3 regions of the Glutamicibacter sp. BW80 genome follow, and region 3 is predicted to be linked to each of the others. Evidence: riboswitches for the same ligand, from Rfam matches in the RefSeq annotation. Region 3 holds a riboswitch; each other region holds the start of a gene.

Region 1 (7,500 bases), on a different contig from region 3:
GATCCCGTAGCCGAAGCAGATGTGCGCCACGGTCTCAGCTTTCAGCCCCTGGCAGGCGCGCTCCAGCGCGGCGACGCCCCAGTCCGCGACCTCGTCGAAGAACACGTTGAACGCCGGTTCGTCGAATTGGATGATGTCCACCCCGGCTGCTTCGAGTTCTCTGGCCTCCTGGTTGAGGATGGCCGCGAACTCCCAGGCCAGTTTCTCGCGGCTTCGGTAGTGCGCGTCATACAGCGTGTCGACCATGGTCATCGGGCCGGGAAGGGTCCACTTGATCTGGCGGTCGGTGCACGAGCGCAGGAACTTCGCGTCCTCAACGAACACCGGCTTCTCACGCCGCACCGCACCGACCACGGTCGGCACGCTCGCGTCGTAGCGGTTGCGGATGCGCACCGTTTCGCGCTTTTCAAAATCGACCCCGGTCAGGTGCTCGATGAAGGTGGTGACGAAGTGCTGGCGGGTCTGCTCGCCGTCGCTGATGATGTCGATGCCGCGCCGGGTCTGCTCCAGCACCGCTGCGCGCATGGCGTCCTGCTTGCCTTCGCGCAGCTGCGCGCCTTCCAGCTTCCAATCAGACCAGAGGGTTTCGGGCTTCGCCAGCCAGGAAGGCTTGGGCAGGCTGCCGACAATGGAGGTGGGAAGTAGCTTTGATGTCATCGTGTGTCTTTCGGTTCTCAGGCGACGGGAGCGGGGCAAGTGGCGGCCCACTGGTCCAGCAATTCGCGGTTCGGGGTGATGAAGTGCTCCGCGGTGTACTTGCCCTGCACTGCGCCGAGCCGGGTGCGCTCTTCGCGGTCGTAGGAGATCCTGGTCGGGGCGAAATCCTGTGCCCCCAAGCTTGGGCGATAGACGGCCGGTGCAGCGGAGCTTGCGTTGTAAATCTCGGGGCGGTAGATCTTCTGGAAGGTCTCCATGGTGGCGATGGTGCTGATCAGCTGCAGATTGGTGTAATCGTTGAGCAAGTCGCCACGGAAGTAGAACGCCAGCGGAGCGACGGCGCCCGGTGGCATGAAATAGCGCACGCGCAGCCCCATCTTGCCGAAGTACGCATCGGTCAGGGAGTTCTCATCCTGCTGGTATTCCAAGCCGAGGACCGGGTGGCTGTTGCCCGTGCGGTAGTAGGTTTTGGAAGTGGAGACGCTGATGCAGACCACGGGTAGTTGCGCAAAGCGCTGACGATAAGCCTGCGAATCCAGGAAGTGCTGGAAGAGCTGGCCATGAAGTTCGCCAAAATCTTCAGGCAATTTAGGGGCACCGGAGCCGTTGCCGGCCGCCGGAAGCACCACGCTGAAGTCGTAATCGCGCACATAGGAAGAGAAATTATTGCCCACCATGCCGTGGCTGCGGGTGCTGGTGGCTCGGTCCACGATGGTGGTGTCTAAGACTTCAAGCAGCGGGAACTGCTCCGCTGCGTTCGCCGAGTCGAAGTGCACATTGGCGGAGATGATCTCCAGCTCGAGTTCATAACGATCGCCCTGAGGATTGTCCCAGTGAGCCAGGGAATTAAAGCGGCGGTTGATCATCGTCAGAGCGTTGCGCAGGTTCTCCTGGCGGTTTTCCCCGCGGGCCAGGTTGGCGAAGTTTGTCGTGACTCGTGAGCTCGCACAGGGGGTGTAGTCTTCGTCGAATTTGGTGGTGCTGATGCTGAAGGTGAACGCGTCTGCCATGGTGGCCTATCTGGTGCTCAGTGGCCTGGGCCGGCCGAAAGTAAGTCGATGCGTCCATCATGCAGTGAGATCGAGGATATCAGGTAACTCGATATAACTATGGATTCGTATAGACTCGCACTATGGTTCAGGGGACGAGTGGTTTGACACTGCAGCAGTTGCGCTATTTCATTGCGGTCGCCAGCGAGGGGTCGATCTCCGCGGCGGCTGACCTAATTTACGTCGCACAGCCGAGCATGTCGGCGGCGATGAAGGAGCTCGAAGCCCGCGTGGGACGCACCTTGCTGGTCCGCTCGGCCAGGGGAGTGACGCTCACCGCCGAGGGAGCAGAATTCCTTGGTTATGCCCGGCAGGTTCTGGAGCAGGTGGAGCTGCTTGAGCATCGCTACCTCGGGCGTCCCTCGGTCCGTCGCCTGCTCGGCGTCTCCACGCAGCACTATTCCTTCTCGGTGGATGCGTTTGTCAGGATGGTTCAGGCCAGCGGGGCCGAGGAATATCAATTCTCGCTGCGCGAGACCCGCACCGAACAGATCATCGAGGACGTGCGCACCCTGCGCAGCGACATCGGCATCCTCTATCGCAACGACTTCAACCGGAAGGTCATCGACAAGCTGCTGCGCGAGTCCCGGCTCGTATTCCACCCCCTGTTCCTCGCCGATCCGCACATCTTCATTTCGCGCAGCAACCCGCTGGCCTCCCGGGCGCGGGTGACGCTCGAGGAACTCGAAGACCTGCCGCGCTTGACCTTCGACCAGGGTGCGAACAACTCGTTCTACTTCGCCGAGGAAGTGCTCTCCACCAGCTCCAGCAAGCGCGAAATCCAGGTTTCGGACCGCGCGACGATTTTCAACCTGATGATCGGCCTGGGCGGGTACACCATCTCCACGGGCATCATCAGCGACGAGCTGGACCCGTCCATCGTCGCCATCCCGCTGGATGTCGATGAGCGCATCGAGATCGGCTGGATCGACCATGCAGCGATTCCGCTGACCGAGCAAGCGCGGCGCTATCTGGACGAGGTGCGCTCGGTCGTCTCAAGCTTCGGAGTTGAGCTCCTGGACTGAATCCCCGGGCCCCAAGACGTAACACCGTGTCATTTGGCGGACCGCCGGCGACATAATAGTTGCGCAAAACCCTGGCTCTTCAAGGATTCTGGCGGTTGCCGCGCGTCACAAAGGGACTGCGGGCCGGGCCCCATTACGGGACTGGCGCGGGATGTGAAGCCAGGTGCCCCTGTATGAAGCGCGGGTGTGGGCGTCGTTTGCGCCGCCGGATGCCGATGTCCAACCATGGAAGAACAACAACCCATCAAGAGCGACCGAGAGATCTGGCTCGTAGACGTCGCAGCAACCATCGGGAAACCGAAAGGTGCTAATGCCAGGAACGATGGAGCAGTTCCGAACGTGCCATAAGGCGCCATGCTTCGTACCGTTGTGGCCTCAGGTCGGCCGAGGGGCGGTATGTCGCCGGGTGTTCGGTGCACTCTCTCGTGGATCAGAAACGAGAAGGAGCTATGAGCCAACGCCAAGGAACCGACGCGGTCCATGCAGGGTATCGTCCGAGCGGAGATTTCCGCCCGATGCTGCCGCCACTGCACAATTGCGCAGCGTACCAGTTCGAATCGCACGCAGAAGCGATCGAAAAATTCGCGTTGCGCCAGTCCGGCTTCACCTATTCACGCACCGGCAACCCCACCGTGGCCATCCTGGAACAGCGGGTGGCCGCCCTTGAAGGCGGAGCCCAAGCGGTAGCCACCGCCTCGGGGCAGTCGGCCGTTGCGCTCTCGCTGCTTGCCCTGACCCAGGGTCCTAAGCACATCGTGGTTTCCTCCTCGCTGTACGGCGGCACCGTGGACCTGTTCACCGACACCTTTTCCGACTTCGGCATCCGGGTCAGCTTTGTCGACCAGGCCGACCCCGCAGCTTGGGCCGGGGCCATCGAAGAAGACACCCGGGCGTTCTTCCTGGAGTCCGTCTCCAACCCGCTGTGCACCGTGGCGGACCTGCCCGCTATCTCGGCGATCGGGCACGAGCACAACATTCCGGTGGTCGTCGACAATACGCTGGCCACCCCGCTGAATATTCGCCCGCTGGATTTTGGCGCCGACATTGTGGTGCACTCGGCCACCAAGGGGCTAGCCGGACACGGCTCGGTGCTCGGCGGCGTGGTCGTGGACTCGGGGAAGTTCGATTTCTCGGATTCCACCCGCTGGCCGCAAATCGCCGCCCCGCGAGTGCGGCTGAACAATGCCTCGCTGCTTGAACGCCACGGATCGGCCGCCTACGCCATGCTGGTCCGCTCCAAATTCCTGCACGACCTGGGGCCGGCCTTGGCCCCGGCCAGCGCCCAAGGCATTCTGACCGGCATCGAAACCTTGCCGGTACGTGCCGCACACGTGCAGCGCAGCGTGAGCACCCTGATCCAGGAACTTGCAGATCACCCGGGCATTGCGGCCATCCACCACCCTTCGCTGCCGGCCCACCCGAGCCACGAGCTGGCCAAAAAGCTCACGCCCAAGGGCACCGGTTGCGTGCTGGCCATCGAACTGGCCCACCCCTCGCTGGTGTCCCCGGTGATCGACGGGCTGCAGCTGATTTCCCTGGCCGCAAATGTGGGCGATACCCGCACCATGGTCGCCCACCCGGCCACCATGACGCACTGCCGGCTCTCCGCGGAGCAACTTCTCGCCGCGGGCCTGAACACCTCCACCCTGCGCATTTCGGTGGGGCTTGAAGACCCCGCCGATCTGCTCGCCGACCTCACCCAAGCGCTGGACGGCGCACTAAACCGGGCCCTGGCCCCGCAAACCCAAGGAGCATCATGAGCGGCTTCAACACCCTCGCCGTACACGCCGGCCAGCATAAAGACCCGCACACCGGAGCCGTGGTCCCACCGATCTACCAAACCAGCACGTTCATCCAGGACGGAATCAACGTCTTGCGCTCCGGGCACGAATACTCCCGCGGCTCGAACCCGACCCGCGATGGCTTCGAAGCGCAGCTCACCGCCCTGGAAGGCGGAGCCGCGGGGTTCGCCTTCGCCTCGGGCATCGCCGCCGAAGACGCACTGCTGCGTGCGGTCCTCGAACCCGGCGATCACATCGTCCTTGGCGCCGACGGCTACGGCGGCACCAACCGGCTGATCTCCAAATTGCACAGCAAATGGGGCATCACCTCTTCTGCGGTGGATATCACCAACCTGGACTCGGTGCGCGCAGCGGTGCGCCCGAACACCGCGCTGCTTTGGGTGGAGACTCCCTCCAACCCGCTGCTGGGCATCGCCGATCTTGCCGGCTGGGCGGACATCGCCCGCGAGCACGGCGCCCTGCTGGTAGTGGACAACACCTTCGCCACTCCCTACCTGCAGCGGCCTTTGGACTTCGGGGCCCACGCGGTGGTCCACTCCACCACCAAGTACATCGGGGGACACTCGGATGTGCTCGGCGGCGCGGTGATCGTCGCCGAGCACCTCTTCCGTGGCCAGGCGCTGGCCGAAGCCGTCGGCTTCCAGCAATTCGCCGGCGGCGCGGTGGCCGGCCCGCAGGATTCCTACCTGGCCGCACGCGGCCTGAAGACCTTGGGATTGCGCATGGAACGCCACTGCGCCTCCGCAGCTAAGCTGGCACGCTGGCTTGATAGCCAGCCTGAGGTGACGCGGGTCTATTACCCCGGGTTGGAATCCCATCCCGGCCATGAGCTTGCGGCGCGTCAGCAGCGGGGTTTTGGCGGCATCGTCTCGTTGCAGCTCACCGACGAACCCGCCGCGCGCGCATTCGCCGAATCCATGGAGTACTTCCAGCTCTCGGTCTCCCTGGGCGGGGTGGAATCCCTGGTCTGCTACCCGCGCGAAATGACCCATGCCTCGCTGATCGGCACCGAGCTGGAAATCCCGGCCAACCTGGTCCGCCTTTCGGTGGGCATCGAGGAACCCGAGGACCTCATCGCGGATCTTTCCCGCGGGTTGGCCGCCGCGCGTAACGCCGCCGGCCCGGCACGCACCACTTGTCCACAGCCGGCGAGAGAACCCGCACTGCAGCTTTAACCACCGCGCACACTGGGGCCATGGACAACTCCCGCAGCACCGCAGAGGCCCTGGGCCAGCTGGCCCGGGGCCTGGCGCTGATGACCGCCGCGACGCAGGCCATCGCCGCCGAGACGCCCGCCCCGGGGCACGCCGCCTACTTCGCCTGGCTCACCGAGCGGGCCGCCGCGGCCGTGGCCCACGCGCAGATCCATGCGGCCGACGCGCTGCGCCGCAGCGGAGCGCACAAGCTGGACCAGCAGTCCCTCCAGAAGATTTCCGACGCCGGCTCGCAGACGGCACCCGAAGAGCTCGACGCACTGCACGGGCAGACCACCACCGGCCGGACGCAGTTCAAGGCGACCGCGGAGTTGCTGCACGGCTGGCTGGGCGTGCCCGCAACCACCGCGCGGGAACGCCTGGTGCAGGCCGATTGCCTGATCGCCGGGGTCGACGAAGCCGGGCAACGCCTCGACCCCTGGCTGCCGCAATTGGCAGAGCAGTTCGCCGATCCCGCCGCAGATCCGCGCCTGGTCGTGGGGACGGCGAAGAAGATCCACGCGGCCCGCAACGATCTGGGCCAAGGAGCCGAGGGCGAGGCCGCCAAAGCGCGGCTGCAGGCCGAAGCGGTGAGCTTTATCAAGAACGAACCGGAAACCGCGCGCAAGCATGTGGCGGATCTGGTCGCGCAGGTGAAGGCCGGGAAGCGGCCGATGAAGGCGCTGCTGGCGGAAATCGGCTTTTTCAAGCTCGGGGTGCGCAACGGGCTGGTGGAGTACTTGCTGCGCGTGCTGCCTGCGCAGGCGGCGCAGATCGAAGCGTTCCAGCAGGCGCTGAACAATCCGAAGACGATCGCGGGCAACCGGGAGGCGTTGAAGGATTTGGATGCCGAGCTGACCGGGGAGCCAGGCAGCGCGTGGGACGACTCGGATTCGATGCCCGGCTGGGCCAAAGGCGACGCGGATGCCGAGAACGTCGAAAACCGCCCAGCGCATGCCGAGCCCGGCAACGACGCCACCGAGCCCGCGGAAAACGACGAGCCAGGCAACGCCGTGGAGCGCGGCAGCGCAGCCCAGGATGAAGAACCGGCGGCTCCGGCGGCGGAAGCCGAAAGCCGCCCAGCGGATCTGCCCGGCGGCTGTCCTGCAGCGCCGGCGCTCCCGGGCACCGATGCGCCGCGGTTCTCGACCCCGGTGGCGCAGAGCCGCGATGCCGAGGACCTTCCCGATTCCGCGGTTGACCCGCCAGATCTTGCCCGTGCCGGCCCTGAGGCGCAGGCGCCGTGGGAAGAGCTGCGGCCCGAACGCCGGTATCTGATCGGCTTCATGGCGCTGCTGATGGCCGACCGCACCGGTTCGGGTGGTTCGAAGGGGAAGCGGCCGGGACTGGTCGCCCCGCAGGTGAGCATCATCTTGGACTACGAGAAGATGCGCGAGCGCGGCAAGGATTTCGCCGTAACCTCCTCGGGCATCGAGTTGTCGGCAGGCGAAACCCGGGCGGCGTTATGCAACGCGGGAGTGTACCCGTTGGTGCTCAACGGCAAGAGCCTGCCATTGGACTTGGGACGCACCCAGCGGTTGTTTTCCAAGGCTCAGGGCCGGGCGATACGCGCCGCCTATCGGGGGTGCGCCTATCCTGGATGCAGCATGCCCGCCGAGCGGTGCGAGCTGGATCATCTGGACGCCTGGGAGAAGGGCGGAGCCACGGATGTGGAATCCTCGGAGTTGGGCTGCTCGGTGCACCATATCGAGCGGCACTGCGGATTGTTCCACGCGGTGAAGATCAAGGGGTGCCGGCCAATGGTGCTGCTCTC
Region 2 (7,500 bases), on a different contig from region 3:
GACTGGCCAGTGTGCTGGTGAAATTCGCGTTGGACAACACCATCGCCGGTGGAGCCAAGATCGTGGCAGTTTGCCCGTACGTCAAGGCCTATGTCGCTAAGCACGCCGAATACCAGCCACACCTCGTCGCGACGACCCCAGAGCACCTGAAAGTCCTGCCACGCGCCTAGCTGCGCAGCTCAAGACCCTGCTTGTCCAGGGCTTCACGGAGGATGCGCAGCGCTTTTGGTCCGACGCCATGCAACCGAAGCAGCGCTTTCTCGCCGGTTTCGCCCGCTTGTTCGAGGCTCGTGATACCAGCGCTTAGCAGCGCCCTGGTGGCCGGTGCGCCGATGGCTGGGAGCTCAGTTTCCATACGCCTGGGCTACTTAGGGCCAGCCGCCGCCGGGGATTCGATCCGCGGCGTAACGACCAGCAGTACGATGATCAGGAACAACGAGAAGGCGAAGACCGCGGCGAAGCCCAGCCCCACTGCCACCGTGGCGAAGATGACCCCGCCAAGCGCGGTCACTCCCGCGTTGCCCAGCGCATCCGCCATGGTCATCGCCGAGGAGTTGAATCCTTGTTCCTGCTTGCCGGAGAGGGCCAGCATATTCACGTTTTGGCGTGGGAAGATCATTCCCATTCCAAATCCGCCTATCGCCCAACCAACCACGATGATGGCCACCGGCGGGTGGAACAACGCGGCATAAAGCGCGGTGGAGATGCCAAACGCCCCGGCCAGGGCGCCGATTCCGATGCATGCGGAATTGCTTAAACGTTCACCGGCTTTCCCCTGCAGCCACGAGCCCAGGGCCCAGGACAATGCGGAGGCGGTGAGCACCAGACCCGCGCGGTCCGGAGGCAGAAAATAGTCTTCGCGCAGCAAATACGGCAGGTAGACCTCTGTGCCGAAAAATGCTCCAGCCACCAGCGATCGGGTCAGCACCGTGGCTGGCATTCCACGCCGGGCGCTGAAGGTCCCTACGGGCAGCAGCGGCCGGATCGCTAACAGGGCGAGCGCCAACGCTGACAGCAGGGCGACGACGGAGGGCCACCCATTGTCCATGAGCCCAAGCAGGTTCATGGCGATCACCGAAGCCCCGGTGAACCCCGCGAGCAGTAGCCGCTTGATGGAGACCGGACCGAGGGTTGCATCGCGTGCAGAATCCATGCGATGCAGGGTCGGGATGACCGCCACGATCGCGAAGGCGATGAAGATCAGCACCCCAAGGAATACCCAACGCCAACCGAGGTATGTGGCGATCAGGCCCGCAATCCACGGTCCGAGCAACGCCGGGATCACCCCGGCGGCGGCGAAAAGTGCGAAAATTTTGCTGTGCAATTTTGCCGGATATGCCCGAGCGATCAGCACAAAGATTGCCACGGTCACGGCGCCGCCACCGATGCCTTGCAAAATTCTTCCGAGGATCAGCACCTGCATATCCGCCGCGGTGCCGCAGATAAGCAGGCCGCCGGCAAAAATAGCCACGGAAGCGTACAGCGGAATCTTCGGGCCTCTTCGGTCCGAAACCTCTCCCGCAGCAACCATGCCAAGCATCGCGCTGGCAATCGGTGCGGCAAAGGCCAGCGCGAAGTACTTCTGTCCATCGAGCAGCTCACTGACCAGCGGCATGATCGTGGAAACCGCCAACGCTTCGAAACCCACCGAGAAGACCAGGACGAACATGCCCAGGGTGGTCGCCAAATATTTGGCGGCATAGATCGACTCAACCGTTGCGGAATCTACCGCAGAGTCACGTGGTGATGGCATGCGGCCATTCTTTCATTGAACGTCTCGGACGCCGATTCGGCACCGATGGTTAGTGGATGCACCGCATGGCTTTGTAAGCTGAACCCATGCTTAACGAAGATACGCGTCGCCGACTGGTCAAGATCACCGCGCTCTGCCTAGCGCTGATGGTGGGAGCTACCGGGATACTCTCCAGCGGTGTTCTTGGCCTTTTCTAGGCAGCCAGCCCCAGGTGCGGCGCGAATGGACGGCGCTTTCAGCACTATCAACGGCACGCAGCGATGCACGGAGAACGCAGCTGAACCAAGGGGCAGGGCCAAGAAATCTTGCGGATTTCTGGACCCTTCCCTGTGCCGTAGGCCTGCCTCGGCAGGCTAGCCGTCGTTCTGCATGTTGCTGAAGCGCGAATAGTGGCCCTGGAACGCCACGGTGATGGTCTTGGTGGGGCCGGCACGGTGCTTTGCGATGATCACGTCGGCTTCACCCGGACGGTTTTCCTTGTCGTAGACATCGTCACGGTGCAGCAGGATTACCATATCGGCGTCCTGCTCGATCGATCCCGATTCACGAAGGTCCGAGATCATAGGCTTCTTGTCGGTGCGCTGCTCGGAACCACGGTTCAGCTGCGAGAGGGCAACCAGCGGAACATCGAGTTCCTTGGCCAGCAGCTTGAGGTTACGCGAGAACTCGGACACTTCCTGCTGGCGCGATTCCACGCGCTTGCCCGAGCTCATCAGCTGCAGGTAGTCGAGGATGATCATGCGCAGCTCGTTGCGCTGCTTCAGCCGTCGGCACTTGGCGCGGATTTCCATCATGGACATATTCGGCGAATCGTCGATGAACAGCGGAGCTTCGTTCAAGCGACCCATCGTGGTCGCAATCTTCGTCCATTGTGCGTCTTCCACCGAACCCTTGCGCAGATCCTGCAGCTGGATGGATGCTTCTGCCGAGAGCAGGCGCATCGCAATTTCGTTGCGGCCCATTTCCAGCGAGAAGAAGACGGTGGCCATGTTGTTCTTAATTGCCGCGGAACGGGCGAAGTCCAGGGCGAAGGTCGACTTACCCACTGCGGGGCGGGCGGCGATGATGATCATCTGACCACCCTTCAACCCCTGGGTCAGTTCGTCGAATTCGTAGAACCCGGTTGGCACGCCGGTAATTCCGTCGCCGGCGTTCGCCGCATTCTCGATCTCATCGACGGTTCCCTCGATGATGTCGCTCAGGCGCACGTAGTCTTCGCTGTTGCGGTTCTCGGCGACCTTGTACACCTCGGCCTGCGCCTCGTTGACGATCGCGTCAACCTCACCATCGGGCGAATAGCCCATCTGGACGATCCGGGTCCCGGCATCGACCAGGCGGCGCAATACGGCGCGTTCGCGCACGATTTCGGCGTAGTAGCCGGCGTTCGCGGCGGTGGGCACCTGCTGGATGAGGTTGTGCAGATAGGCGGCGCCACCCACGCGGGCGATCTCGCTGCGCTTGGTGAGCAGATCGGAGACCGTCACGGCATCGGCTGGTTCGCCTCGTCCGTAGAGATCGATGATTGCGTCAAAAATGGATTCATGGGCCGGGCGATAGAAATCTGTTCCGCGCAGCGCCTCGACCACGTCGGCGATCGCATCCTTCGACAGCATCATGCCGCCAAGAACCGACATTTCGGCAGGAATATCCTGCGGCGGGGTGCGACCCGCTTCCGAACCCTGACTCTCGTAGACCGGCTCCGCGCTCATAACTGACACTTCCATCCCCTATTGACCCTCTGGGAAATACCCTTGTGCCATGATGGCAACACTCAAGCATGTCACCGCCAACCGACGTTATCGTGTCGGCGGTACCTGTGGATATATCAGTCCCAAAGCCAACAGTAGGTCTCTTATCCATAGCCGCAAACTCTGTTATCCACAAGATCTGTGGATAATCCCCCTCTAGCTGTGGATGACCCTGTGTGCGACTTGGGGAGAAGCTTGTGGATTACCCCACTTAAGTTGTGCTAATGACTATCTGACTTGGAGTTTGTTGTTTGCACACCTGTGGATAGAAAGTTAATTTCTTTGTAGAGTCAACCTTCGCAAATGACGTTATCCACAGCATAACTCGCGGGATTCCGGTGTATTCAACCTGCTGCACCGACTTATCAACGTACCATCCACAGAGGTGTGGATAGTTTTGTGGAAAGAATCTTCGTGAAGAACGCGGTAGTCACCGCTCCAAAAAGCTACTGAAACGTAACTTCGAGGCGAGTAATCCACAATTCGATGCAGAGCACCCCTCTGCGGTCATATGAACTTAACGCGCCCGCGCGGTCCGAGCCCGCCGGGCCAGTTAAACGACTGCGCGCCACATGTCAGCGAAAATGACAGGTGGCGCGAAGCGACGACAACTATTTAGACGAGTTCCGGGACTGGTAACGAGTGAAATCGTGAATCATGGAAAATCGACGGTAAATGCTCGGCGACCTTATGGCCATGGACCTGCAACAGGATGACCCAATGGTCTCCGGCCTCAACCTCACTGTAGATCGTCGTGTCGAGCCACAGCGTTGAGTCATGGATGAACAACGAGCCGTCGTCGCTGGTGTGGGTGTCCACACCGCGGAATCGATCTCCGCTCTTGGAAGCGATCTGCCTGCAGACCCCTTCATTGCGCTCGCTGAGCACCGAAACGCCGATTCGATTTGCGTCCCGCAGCTTCGGCCAAGTGTTCGAGGTTTTCTGCACGGCAAACATCACCAACGCCGGTTCCAAGGAAACCCCTACGGTGAATGAGGAGGCGACGATTCCCGTCTTTTCCCCGTTGACTTCGGCGCACAGAGTGGCAATTCCCGATGGGTGCTGGGCGAAAACCTTGCGCAGCGTCAGTGCGTCAAGTTCTTGATTCAAAGACATGCCTTGACTTCCTTTGCTTCATGCCCACCGGTACGGCGACGGTCGGCGGCAGGCTAAAGCAGCTTTGACTTGCTCTTACCCGCCGTCGAAGGTTTAACGCCTCGATGTGCGGTACTTGTATCGTGCGGTGTTGCGCGACACCGAATCTTCACCTGGAGCACCCCGCTACCGTATAGAGGGTTGCCGGCCAGCTAGCCAGGGCCTTTAGCTGACGCTCATGATTCTGATTAAAACGATATTGGCCTAAGCTCCCGCGCGTCAAACAAATTGCTTCGCAAATCGAAATATTCAACCCAAAATTCGATGAGCCACAAGTATTCGAGGGTCCATCGGAAATTTATTCAATCACCGGAGGGTTCGGATGCGGCTGCGCGGCCCGCTGATACCGCTCCCCTTCGGTGCGATACGAAGCGCCCAGCCTCTTGCATAGCGAACGGATCTTGCTAGCCTGAAACCATGCGGCCTCGAATAGCTGGTAATCCGAAGATCACGGTTTTCCTTGGAATTCTCGCCTGCGCCGCGATGCTCACCGGATGCGCCGCCGAAGCACCGCGTTCCCCCGGCGCCACGTCAAGCAGCAGGGCAGTCGATACCAAGTCGCCCGAACCGCGAAGGATCGCAGCCGAGCTAGCCGCCCCCTGGTCCATGGTCTTCGCCGAAAATACGCTGATCGTTTCAGAACGCGATTCGGGGCGGATCGTGGAAATAGATTCAGCGGGCACTGCCCGGCAAATCATCCGCTTGGACGACGTAGTTCATGGTGGCGAAGGCGGACTGCTTGGGCTGGCCTTTCAACAGCCCTACCTTTTCGCCTACTCCACCGCAGAAGACGGCAACCGCATCCAGCGATTCGAACTTTCCGGCGACAGCGGTGCGCTCGCGCTGAGTCATCCGCGGACGATCCTGTCCGAATTGCCATCGGCAGGAATTCACAACGGGGGGCGTCTAGCCATCGGACCGGATTCGATGCTCTACGCGACCGTGGGAGACGCTGGAAATGAATCCTCGGCTCAAGATCTGGAAAGTCTAGGCGGAAAGATCCTGCGGCTGACCATTCAGGGCGAGGTCCCCGGCGACAACCCCTTCCCCGGTTCGCCGGTATTCAGTTTCGGCCATCGCAATCCACAAGGTATCGCTTGGGCTCCCGACGGAACCATGTATGCCAGCGAGTTTGGGCAGAACCGCTGGGATGAATTGAACATTATTGAGCCCGGAGCCAACTACGGCTGGCCGGCGCACGAAGGCATTGCGGAAGATCCCGAATACCGCGACCCGATCCAGCAATGGAGCACGCAGTCCGCGAGCCCCAGCGGCATCACCATTTACGACGGGGTCCTCTACATCGCCAACCTGCGCGGGGAGCGCCTGCGAACCGTGGAGCTGAGCACGCCTCACGATTCCACCGAGTTCCTCGTAGGTGACCATGGGCGCCTGCGGGACGTGAAGGTCAGCGAGACCGGCGAGCTCTGGGTGCTGACGAATAACACCGACGGTCGCGGCACCCCGCAAGAGGGTGACGACAGGATTCTCGGCATCTCCCCGGAGACGCTCATCGACCGAACTGCCACCCGGCGCTGAATTTCGGCCACTGAACGAATTGATACTGCGGTTCTTGGATTGAACCCGAGGTCCATGCCACCATGAAGGTCGCAAGTGCTTCAGCTCACAGGCGCAGGCTGAAGGAAACCACGGATACGAATCGAAGGATATCGCACACATGGTCATGACTCAGGCTAACCACTCGGAACTCACACCCCTGCGATTCCTGCAGCGTTCGGCCGAGGTCTATCCGTCGAAGACCGCGGTGATCCACGGGACCCGCAGGTACAGCTACGCCGAATTCGAGCGGCGCGTGCAACGCTTCGCCCAGGTCGTCAAGGCGCGGATCGCGCCCGGGGACCGCGTCGCGGTACTTGCGCCGAATACTCCCGAGATGCTCATGGCCCACTACGCGGTTCCGCTGGCCGGGGGCGTGCTGATCGCACTGAACACCCGCCTGTCGGCGCCCGAGCTGCGCTATATTATGGATCATTCCGAGTCGAAGCTGCTGTTCGCCGATACCGAATTGTTGGCAAATACTTCGACCCTGCGTTCCGAGATTCCGAGCTTGGAAGCGTTGATCGAGATCACCGATGACCAATACGCCGGTACGCGCCCGACCGTCGCCGTGGACGCGGTGCTCTCCGAGCTGCTGGACGCGGCCGGCGAGGAACGCCTGAACTACGAGGTGGCAGATGAGCGCGCCCCGATCACGTTGAACTACACCTCGGGCACCACCGGCAAACCCAAGGGCGTGCTGTACTCGCACCGCGGCAGCTACCTGAACTCGCTGAGCGAGGCCCATCACCAAGGCTTCACCGCAAAGACCCGTTACCTGTGGACCCTGCCGATGTTCCACTGCAACGGCTGGTGCACCCCTTGGGCGGTCACCGCCGCGGGTGGCACGCACCTGTGCTTGCGCGGCGTGCGCGAGGATGCGGTGTGGGACGCCATTGAGAATCTTTGCGCCACACATCTGTGCGGAGCCCCCACGGTCTGCTCGATCATTGCCGACTCACCGCGCGCCCACGCCCTGTGCGATCCGCTGCGTATCACCACCGCCGGCGCCCCGCCGTCCCCGGCAATCATCACGAAGCTGCAGAAGCTGGGCATCGAGGTGGTCCATGTATATGGGCTCACCGAGGTCTATGGCCCCTACACCATCTGTGAATACCAGGATGACTGGGATCAACTGGATGCGGACGCACGAGCCGCAATGCTCTCCCGCCAAGGCGTGGGCATGCTGACCGCCGAAAGCGCACGCATCGTCGACGAGAATATGGTGGACGTTCCCGCCGATGGGCAAACCATGGGTGAGATCGTCTTGCGCGGCAACAACGTGAT
Region 3 (7,500 bases):
GTGACGCTGCTGAAAAGATTTCCTTGACAGCAGTATCCCCGGCCCCGCGTGATCAAGGGTGGATTTGCTCGCTCGCCAACGAAACATTCGGGATAAAAGCGAACGGCCAGCCCGAACCTCTCTGGTTCAGGCTGGCCGTTCGCATAGTTCCAGTGAGCGGCCCTACTCGGCGGATACCGGAGTCAGCACTCCTTGGACCAACGGATCCTCGGTGTTCTTCAGGTATTCCTGCAGTCTTGGATCGGAGAACACCTCGATTAGCTTGGCTGCATCGGCAGTTTTGGAGAACTCGGTGCCGAAGATCAGCTTGGAGGCGAAGGTTCTAGGCGGTTCCGGGAACAGGATTCCCTTGTCGCGGCCGACCTTTCCGGCATCGAACTGCGACACGTATCCGATGGCTGCATCCACATCGTCTAGCATGCGCGGCATGGCGAGGAGGTCTGCTTCCTTCAGCTCGAAGCCGCGCGGGTTGTCAACCACGTCGGCCATCTTCGCGGTACGCGGTTCGATGTCGGGGTTCAGGCCGAGCAGTCCCTCGCGCTCCAGGAGCCAGAGCGCTTGCCCCTGGTTGGCGACGTCGTTAGGCAGGAGCAGCGTCGACCCCTCGGGGAGAACCTCGACCGATTCGTAGCGGGTGGAATACAGACCGAAGCCCCATTGGTACAGTTCAACGGTTGGCGTCAATTCCACGCCGGCGGCTTCTGCCGATTGCCGCATGTACCACTCATGTTCAAAGATGGTCGCGTCGAACTGCCCTTCGGCCACGGCGCGGTTCGCCTGGATTGGATCCTGAAGCCCAATGGGTTCTATCTCGATTCCATAATCCGGCGCGATGGTCTCGGCCACGAATTTCAGGATCTTCTCTTCCCCGGCCATTGCCGGTTCAAAATGGACCTTGAAATTCGTTTTGCCGGGCTCGGTGGACGCGAGCGCTGGAGCGGACTTTTGCTGAACCAGCAACGCGCCAAGGACGAGCGCCACAATGGTCGCGCATGCCGCGATGGTCCAAGGCAGTTTCGCGGTGTTTTTACGCAGAGTGAAGCCATGGTCATGGCCTTTGGGTGAAGTCGTCATGTTCTTCTCGTTTGTTCTAGGGCGCTTAGGGGCGGGCCAGCGCGCGGGCGATGCGATCGCCGAGGAATTGGACTGCTTGCACGGTCAGAATGAGCGCAAGGATCGTGGCAAGCATGACATTCATGTCGAACCGCTGATAGCCGTAGGTGACCGCCAGATAGCCGATGCCGCCGGCCCCGATGGTTCCCGCGATGGCCGAATACTCGACCATCGAGATGGTGTTCAGCGTGACGGCGGAGGCCAGGGCGGGCAGCGCCTCACGGATCTGGGTTGCCCCGATGATCTGCAGCGGCGATCCACCGGTCACCAGCCCGACGGCCAGGTTCTCCTTAGGCAGATCATTGAGCGCGTTCTGCACGAGCCGCGCGAAGAAGGGAATGCCCGCAATGGTCATCGGCACCACTGCTGCCCAAATGCCGATGGTGGTTCCGGTCACCCATTTGGTGAATGGAATAATCGCCGCCATCAAGACCAGGAACGGCAATGAGCGTCCCATGTTGACGAACCAGCTCAGTGCCGCATGGCTCTTGTCGTGCGGAAAGAGACCCTGCCGGTCGGTGTTGAACAGCGCCAAACCCATGATGCCGCCAAAAATGATCACCAAGACCATCACGATGCCGACCATTGCCCAGGTCTGTCCATAGGCAGGAAGCATCAGGGCGGGCAGTTCGTTCCATGGGGTGTCGGTACCGACCGCTGCGCTTTCGGTTGGGATTCTCATACCGCCACCTCGATGCGTTCCGCGCGGTCGGCCACACTCGCGAGGAGCTGCTGGGATCGTGGCGTGGCGCGCAATCCCCATCCAGCCAAGACGGCAATAGCTCGTTCTGCGGCAATGCCCGCGAGACCGATTTCAACGCGGCCCAGCGTTCCCTCGTGGTGTGCTTCCACGGAGCCACCGAGCAGCGCGACCCGCGCGCCATGTTCGGTTCCCAGCCGGGATATCCAGGCTGGGTCCACATTTGCCGCCTGGTAGGCCACGGTCAGCGTGAAGTCGTAGCCGGCGGGCACCAGATCGGGGCGCAATGGCAGAAGCTTTGAACCGGTCACCGATCCCGGATCCGCTACCAGGCCTCGAAGTTCGCCGTACTCGGCGATTCGACCGCCATCGAGTTGCGCGACGCGGTCGGCGATATGGCGCACCACATCCATCTCGTGGGTGATCAAGATAATCGCCAAGCCCAAGTCGGTGCGCAGGGAATCAAGCAGTTCCAGCACCTGCGTGGTGGATTCCGGGTCGAGCCCCGAGGTTGCTTCATCGGAGAGCAGCAGACGCGGACGCAGCGCCAGCGCTCGGGCAATGCCCACGCGTTGGCGTTGGCCACCGGAAAGTTCTCCGGGGTACGAATTTGCCCAATCCGCCAGACCTACGCGATTCAGGAGTTCGGCGACCCGGTTTTCCATCTCGTGGTGGACTACTCCCAGGTTTCGCAGCGGCAACGCAACGTTTTCGGCTACCGTCATGCGGCGCAAAAGGGCCGAGTTCTGGAAGATCGTGCCGATGGCACGACGTTCGGCGCATAGTTCTTTGCCAGAGAGCACCGACAAGTCCTTGCCTTCTACCAGGATCTGACCGCTGCTGGGCTTTTCCAACAGCGAGATGCAATGGGACAAGGTGGACTTCCCGGCGCCTGAGGGCCCAACCACCGCGGTGATTGTCCCCGATTGAACGTCCAGGTCGATCCCCTTGAGGACCTCCACACGGCCCTGGGCCGTTTCGTAGTGCTTATGCAGCTGGCGAATCTCAATCATGTGATCGTCCAGATAACGTCGTTTGCATTTGTTCTCCTTGGTGCTGGCACCGCGCAGAGTCTCAAACAGCGACGATCCACGGATTCAGGATGCCGCTGGCTTTCGCCAGGCTCTGAATCTCGGGAACAAAGCCGGTGTTTCAGACTGCTCCATCGGTCCTGGCTGTAGCACCGGCCCCGTGAGGGTGGTTGCTGCGACGTCGTTGAGCCAGGTCTCTCGGTCGCTCTGGATGGTTACCATTCGATAGGTGAATCGAACAGTTTCAGTCTGTGCCCGTGCCCGCTTCGTGAACAACCATGACGTTATATACGCGTCATGAAGTCGACCTCGGTGCGCAGATCGGCGGAAAACCGGCCATAAATGCGCGACTCACCCGTCATATGTCGCCACGTGACGACGCTGAATTCGCATCTTGACTCAGGAGAACTCGGCGGGTGCGAGGACGCCCCTGGGCCTGAACGCAAAGCAAGCTTCCAGAACCGAAAGGTGGAGATGAATTAGGTGCCTGGAAGCTAGCTGCGCGGCCAGACCACTTCGAAGCGTTCGCACACGATCCGCTCACCGGGCACGCCGGTCATTGCCGGTTCCCACTGCTTGGCGAAATCTGCCTGCTGCGTCCGTTTCCAGAACTTTTCGTGTTCCCGGCGCCAGCTGGCCAGACTACGGTCATCCTCGCCCTCGGCAAAGGCAAAATCTGCATCCACCTGGTCGAATGATTTCAGCGTCACCTCGCTGGTACGCAGGATAATTTTCGGTGTCCCGGAGCCGTCGCAGGCGATCCAGTGCGAACCGACCCGCGGAAGCGGTTCGTTCTCGGCAAGGTACTCGTTTTCAAGGCTTGAGGTGGCACGTTTCTGCCCGTGGGTTACCTGATGCAGCAGTGCCTCGGCGAGCTCAGCGCTGTCTCCGAAGTATTCCACCACGTAGTCGCCCGGATCGGTGGCACAGCTGTTTCGGTAGTCAGCCCACATTTGCGCGGCGGCGGCGAGATCTACCGGGGGCAGCTCGGAGGTAGGTTCATTGCTCATTCTCCTAGCCTAAACGCAGTCCGGCCACCGAAGCTGCTGTATTCGGTGGCCGGATCGCTGGCTGCCGCGGTGGCGGCATGCCCTCCGAAGCCCTTGAGGCGACGGCGGTGAATCCGACGCTAGTGAAGTCTTCACCTGAGCGTAATGAGCGACAAGCATGCGCGGTGACGCGTGTCACAGCCTAAGTCTCAGGTGCTTCTCCCGTAAATTGGCGCTTGCTTCATCCCCACCTTTTCAGGAGATCAAAGTATGTCACGAGCAAGTACGAGAGCTATCGCCAGCGCCGCGGCACTGGCGCTGGGACTGGGAACTTTCACCGCCCTTCCGGCCAGCGCCGATCCCAGGGCGACCGACAAAACGCCTACGGCCAAAGGCAGCGGCGGCGCAGTCTCCTCCGTAGACCCGGAAGCGACCGCCGCCGGAATCGAGATCCTGCGCAAAGGCGGCAACGCGGTTGATGCGGCGGTCGCAACGGCGGCCGCGCTGGGCGTGACCGAGCCTTATAGCGCGGGCATCGGCGGCGGCGGCTACTTCATGTACTACGACGCGAAAACCGGAAAAATCAGCACCATCGACGGCCGGGAGACCGCACCGGCAGCAATGCCCCAAGATGCCTTCATCGATCCGGAAACCGGCGAGCCCTACAACTTCACTCCCGAACTGGTGACCAGCGGCGTGGCGGTCGGCGTGCCCGGCACCCTGGCCACCTGGCAGCGCGCGCTGGACAATTGGGGTTCCCAAAGCCTGAAGAAAGTTCTGCACCCAGCCACCCAGGTAGCTTCACGCGGCTTCGTTGTCGATGAAACATTCCGCGAACAGACCCTGGATAACAAGGAACGCTTCGCGACCTTCGGCTCCACCAGCGAGCTATTCCTGCCCGATGGCGATGCGCCGCACGTTGGCAGCATCTTCAAGAACCCGGATCTTGCCCAGACCTACCGGTTGCTGGCGAAGCAGGGCCCCTCGGCGTTCTACCAGGGCGAAATGGCCGAAGAAATATCCCAGACGGTGCAGGCTCCGCCCACGTCCGCGGACATCGAACTCCCGGTTCCGGCTGGCTATGTGAGCACCACCGATCTCGCGGAATACGAGGTCGTGGAGCAGCAGCCAACCCAGGTCAGCTACCGCGGCCTCGATGTTTTCGGCATGGCGCCATCCTCCAGCGGAGGAACCACCATCGGTGAATCGCTGAATATTCTCGGCGAGTTCGACCTCGCCGGCATGGAGCGGCCCACCGCGCTTCACCACTACTTCGAGGCGACAGCCCTGGCCTACGCCGACCGTGGCAAGTTTGTCGGCGACCCGGCCTTTGTGGATGTTCCCACCGAAATCCTGACCGACAAGCTCTTCGGCGTCGACCGGGCGTGCGCGGTAAACCCCGAACAGGCCGCGGAGAAGCCGGTGGCTCCGGGCGATATCGAGGGCTATGACGGAGTGTGCCCTGCGGCAACCAGCGAGCCGGTGGTTGAGCAGGATACCGAGAATATCTCCACCACCCACCTTTCGGTGGTGGACCGCTGGGGCAATGTCGTCTCCTACACCCTGACCATCGAGCAGACCGGAGGTTCGGGCATCGTGGTGCCCGAGCGCGGCTTCCTGCTGAACAACGAGCTGACCGATTTCTCCACGGTGTACGATCCCGCCGACCCGAACCGGATCGAGCCGGGCAAGCGTCCGCGCTCCTCGATGGCGCCCACGATCGTGCTGCGCGATGGCGAACCGATGCTCGCCATCGGCTCCCCCGGCGGCTCCACCATCATCACCACGGTGCTGCAGACCCTGGTGAACCGCATTGACCTGGGCATGGATCTGAGCGAAGCCATCGCGGCCCCGCGCGCCTCGCAGCGCAATACCGCGGCGGTGACGGCGGAGCCCGAATTCATCGAGGCCTATGGGCCGGCGCTTGAGGCTTTCGGGCACAAGCTCACCGCCGCCGGTGATTCCTTCACCCCGCAGGCTGAGATCGGTGCGGTTGAGGCGGTGGAAATCGCCGCAGACGGGACCTTGATCGCGGCGGCCGAGCCAACCCGCCGCGGAGGCGGTTCGGCCATGGTGGTGAACCCGGCCAAATAGCCGTTAAAGCCAGCGAGTCCCCGCGGAATTCAACATTTCGCGGGGACTCGCTGGCTTTGCTAGCGCTTGATCTTCAAGGATTTAGGCCTTGGTGGCCAATCGGTTGGAGATCTTGTACTGGGCGGCACGGTGGGTGTCCTTCACCCGGTCACCTTCACCGAAGAGCTTGTGGCGCAGCGAGCCCTCGGTGTATTCGGTCTTGTAGACCCCGCGTGCCTGAAGCTCGGGAACCACGTACTCGACGACGTCCTCGAAGGTACCTGGGGTGACAGCATAGGCCAGGTTGAAGCCATCTACGTCGGTGTATTCAACCCAATCGATGAGCTTCTCGGCAACCTCGGCACCGGAACCGACGGAGACCGGACCGAATCCGCCCACGCCGATCCATTCGGCCAGCTGGCGGATGGTCCATGGCTTGCCGGTATCACCGCTGGCCTTCTTGAAGGTTTCCACCGAGGACTGGATGGCGTTGGACTTCACGTCGTCGCCAATCACGTCATCCGGTCCGTAAGCGGACATGTCGATGCCGGTCCAACCCGAAAGCAATGCCAGCGCGCCGTCGATATCCACGTAGGAGCTGTAGTCCTCGAACTTTGCCTGGGCAAGTTCCGAAGTTTCGGCGGTGATGATGGTCTGCATGGCGAAGATCTTGATGTCGTGGCGGCCACGGCCTGCGGCTTCGGCAGCGTCGCGGATTTTGGCGACCGCTTCTTTGAGCAAATCTCGCGTTGGGCAATTCACGAAGATCGCTTCGGCGTTCGACGCGGCGAATTCGGTGCCGCGCTTGGAGGCGCCGGCCTGGTAGATCACCGGGGTGCGCTGCGTGCTTGGCTCGGTGATGGCGATGCCTGGAACCTTGAAGTACTTGCCCTCGTGATTGATCGGGTGCACCTTGGAATGGTCGGTGTAGACGCCGGATTCCTTGTTGTTCTGCACCGCGTCCTCTTCCCACGAGCCTTCGAGCAGCTTGTAGACCACTTCGAGGTACTCATCGGCGTGGTTGTAGCGCTCGTCGTGCTCCATCTGGTCTTCTTGGCCCATGTTTCGGGCGGCCGACGGCAGGTAGCCGGTGACCACATTCCAGCCCACGCGGCCATTGGTCAGGTGGTCCAGGGTGGCCAGGCGGCGCGCGAAGGCATAAGGGTGCTCATAGGCGGTACCCGCGGTGACGCCGAAGCCGAGGTTCTCGGTGACCGCGGCCATCGCGGAGACGAGCATCATCGGGTCGTTGACCGGCGCCTGTGCACCGCTGCGCAGCGGAGTTTCGTTGGTGCCCTTGTAGACGTCGTAGGTGCCCAGCACGTCGGCGAGGAACAGCCCGTCGAATTTGCCCTTTTCCAGCACCTTGGCCAGGTGGGTCCAGTAGCCCAGGGTGTTGTAGGTCGACGCCTTGTCATCCGGGTGGCGCCAGAGGCCCGGCGACTGGTGCACTACGCAGTTCATATCAAAGGCGTTAAAAAGGATTTCGCGCTTGTTCTCGCTCATTGGTGTGCCCCTATCCATAGAAGAAATCTGGTAAGTCTAAAAATCAGTGTTCGAAGAGTGTTGCCTAGCTGCCGGAGAACCGGTTTGC

The links. Region 3 has a riboswitch for S-adenosylmethionine ahead of CIK76_RS09335 (methionine ABC transporter ATP-binding protein). Riboswitches for the same ligand answer to the same signal wherever they lie in the genome.
Region 1: it holds a riboswitch for S-adenosylmethionine, as region 3 does, so the genes downstream of both, CIK76_RS18035 (aminotransferase class I/II-fold pyridoxal phosphate-dependent enzyme) here and CIK76_RS09335 (methionine ABC transporter ATP-binding protein) in region 3, are expected to answer to the same signal.
Region 2: it holds a riboswitch for S-adenosylmethionine, as region 3 does, so the genes downstream of both, CIK76_RS00605 (flavin reductase family protein) here and CIK76_RS09335 (methionine ABC transporter ATP-binding protein) in region 3, are expected to answer to the same signal.

Annotation. Positions count from the first base shown of each region.
Region 1 is NZ_NRGV01000075.1:28,483-35,982, reverse strand. It holds gene CIK76_RS18050 (methionine synthase) at 1-657, opposite strand, end outside; gene CIK76_RS18045 (DUF1852 domain-containing protein) at 675-1,667, opposite strand; gene CIK76_RS18040 (LysR family transcriptional regulator) at 1,790-2,731, shown strand; SAM riboswitch class I at 2,970-3,060, shown strand; gene CIK76_RS18035 (aminotransferase class I/II-fold pyridoxal phosphate-dependent enzyme) at 3,181-4,491, shown strand; gene CIK76_RS18030 (cystathionine gamma-synthase) at 4,488-5,708, shown strand; gene CIK76_RS18025 (HNH endonuclease) at 5,729-7,500, shown strand, end outside.
Region 2 is NZ_NRGV01000001.1:130,458-137,957, forward strand. It holds gene CIK76_RS00585 (GNAT family N-acetyltransferase) at 1-170, shown strand, start outside; gene CIK76_RS00590 (DNA-binding protein) at 167-355, opposite strand; gene CIK76_RS00595 (MFS transporter) at 365-1,753, opposite strand; gene dnaB (replicative DNA helicase) at 2,107-3,462, opposite strand; gene CIK76_RS00605 (flavin reductase family protein) at 4,117-4,617, opposite strand; SAM riboswitch class IV at 4,724-4,840, opposite strand; gene CIK76_RS00610 (PQQ-dependent sugar dehydrogenase) at 5,074-6,195, shown strand; gene CIK76_RS00615 (AMP-binding protein) at 6,335-7,500, shown strand, end outside.
Region 3 is NZ_NRGV01000031.1:214,349-221,848, forward strand. It holds gene CIK76_RS09325 (MetQ/NlpA family ABC transporter substrate-binding protein) at 163-1,074, opposite strand; gene CIK76_RS09330 (methionine ABC transporter permease) at 1,100-1,795, opposite strand; gene CIK76_RS09335 (methionine ABC transporter ATP-binding protein) at 1,792-2,826, opposite strand; SAM riboswitch class I at 2,973-3,062, opposite strand; gene CIK76_RS09340 (ASCH domain-containing protein) at 3,339-3,854, opposite strand; gene ggt (gamma-glutamyltransferase) at 4,104-5,927, shown strand; gene CIK76_RS09350 (LLM class flavin-dependent oxidoreductase) at 6,009-7,412, opposite strand; gene CIK76_RS09355 (acyl-CoA dehydrogenase) at 7,477-7,500, opposite strand, start outside.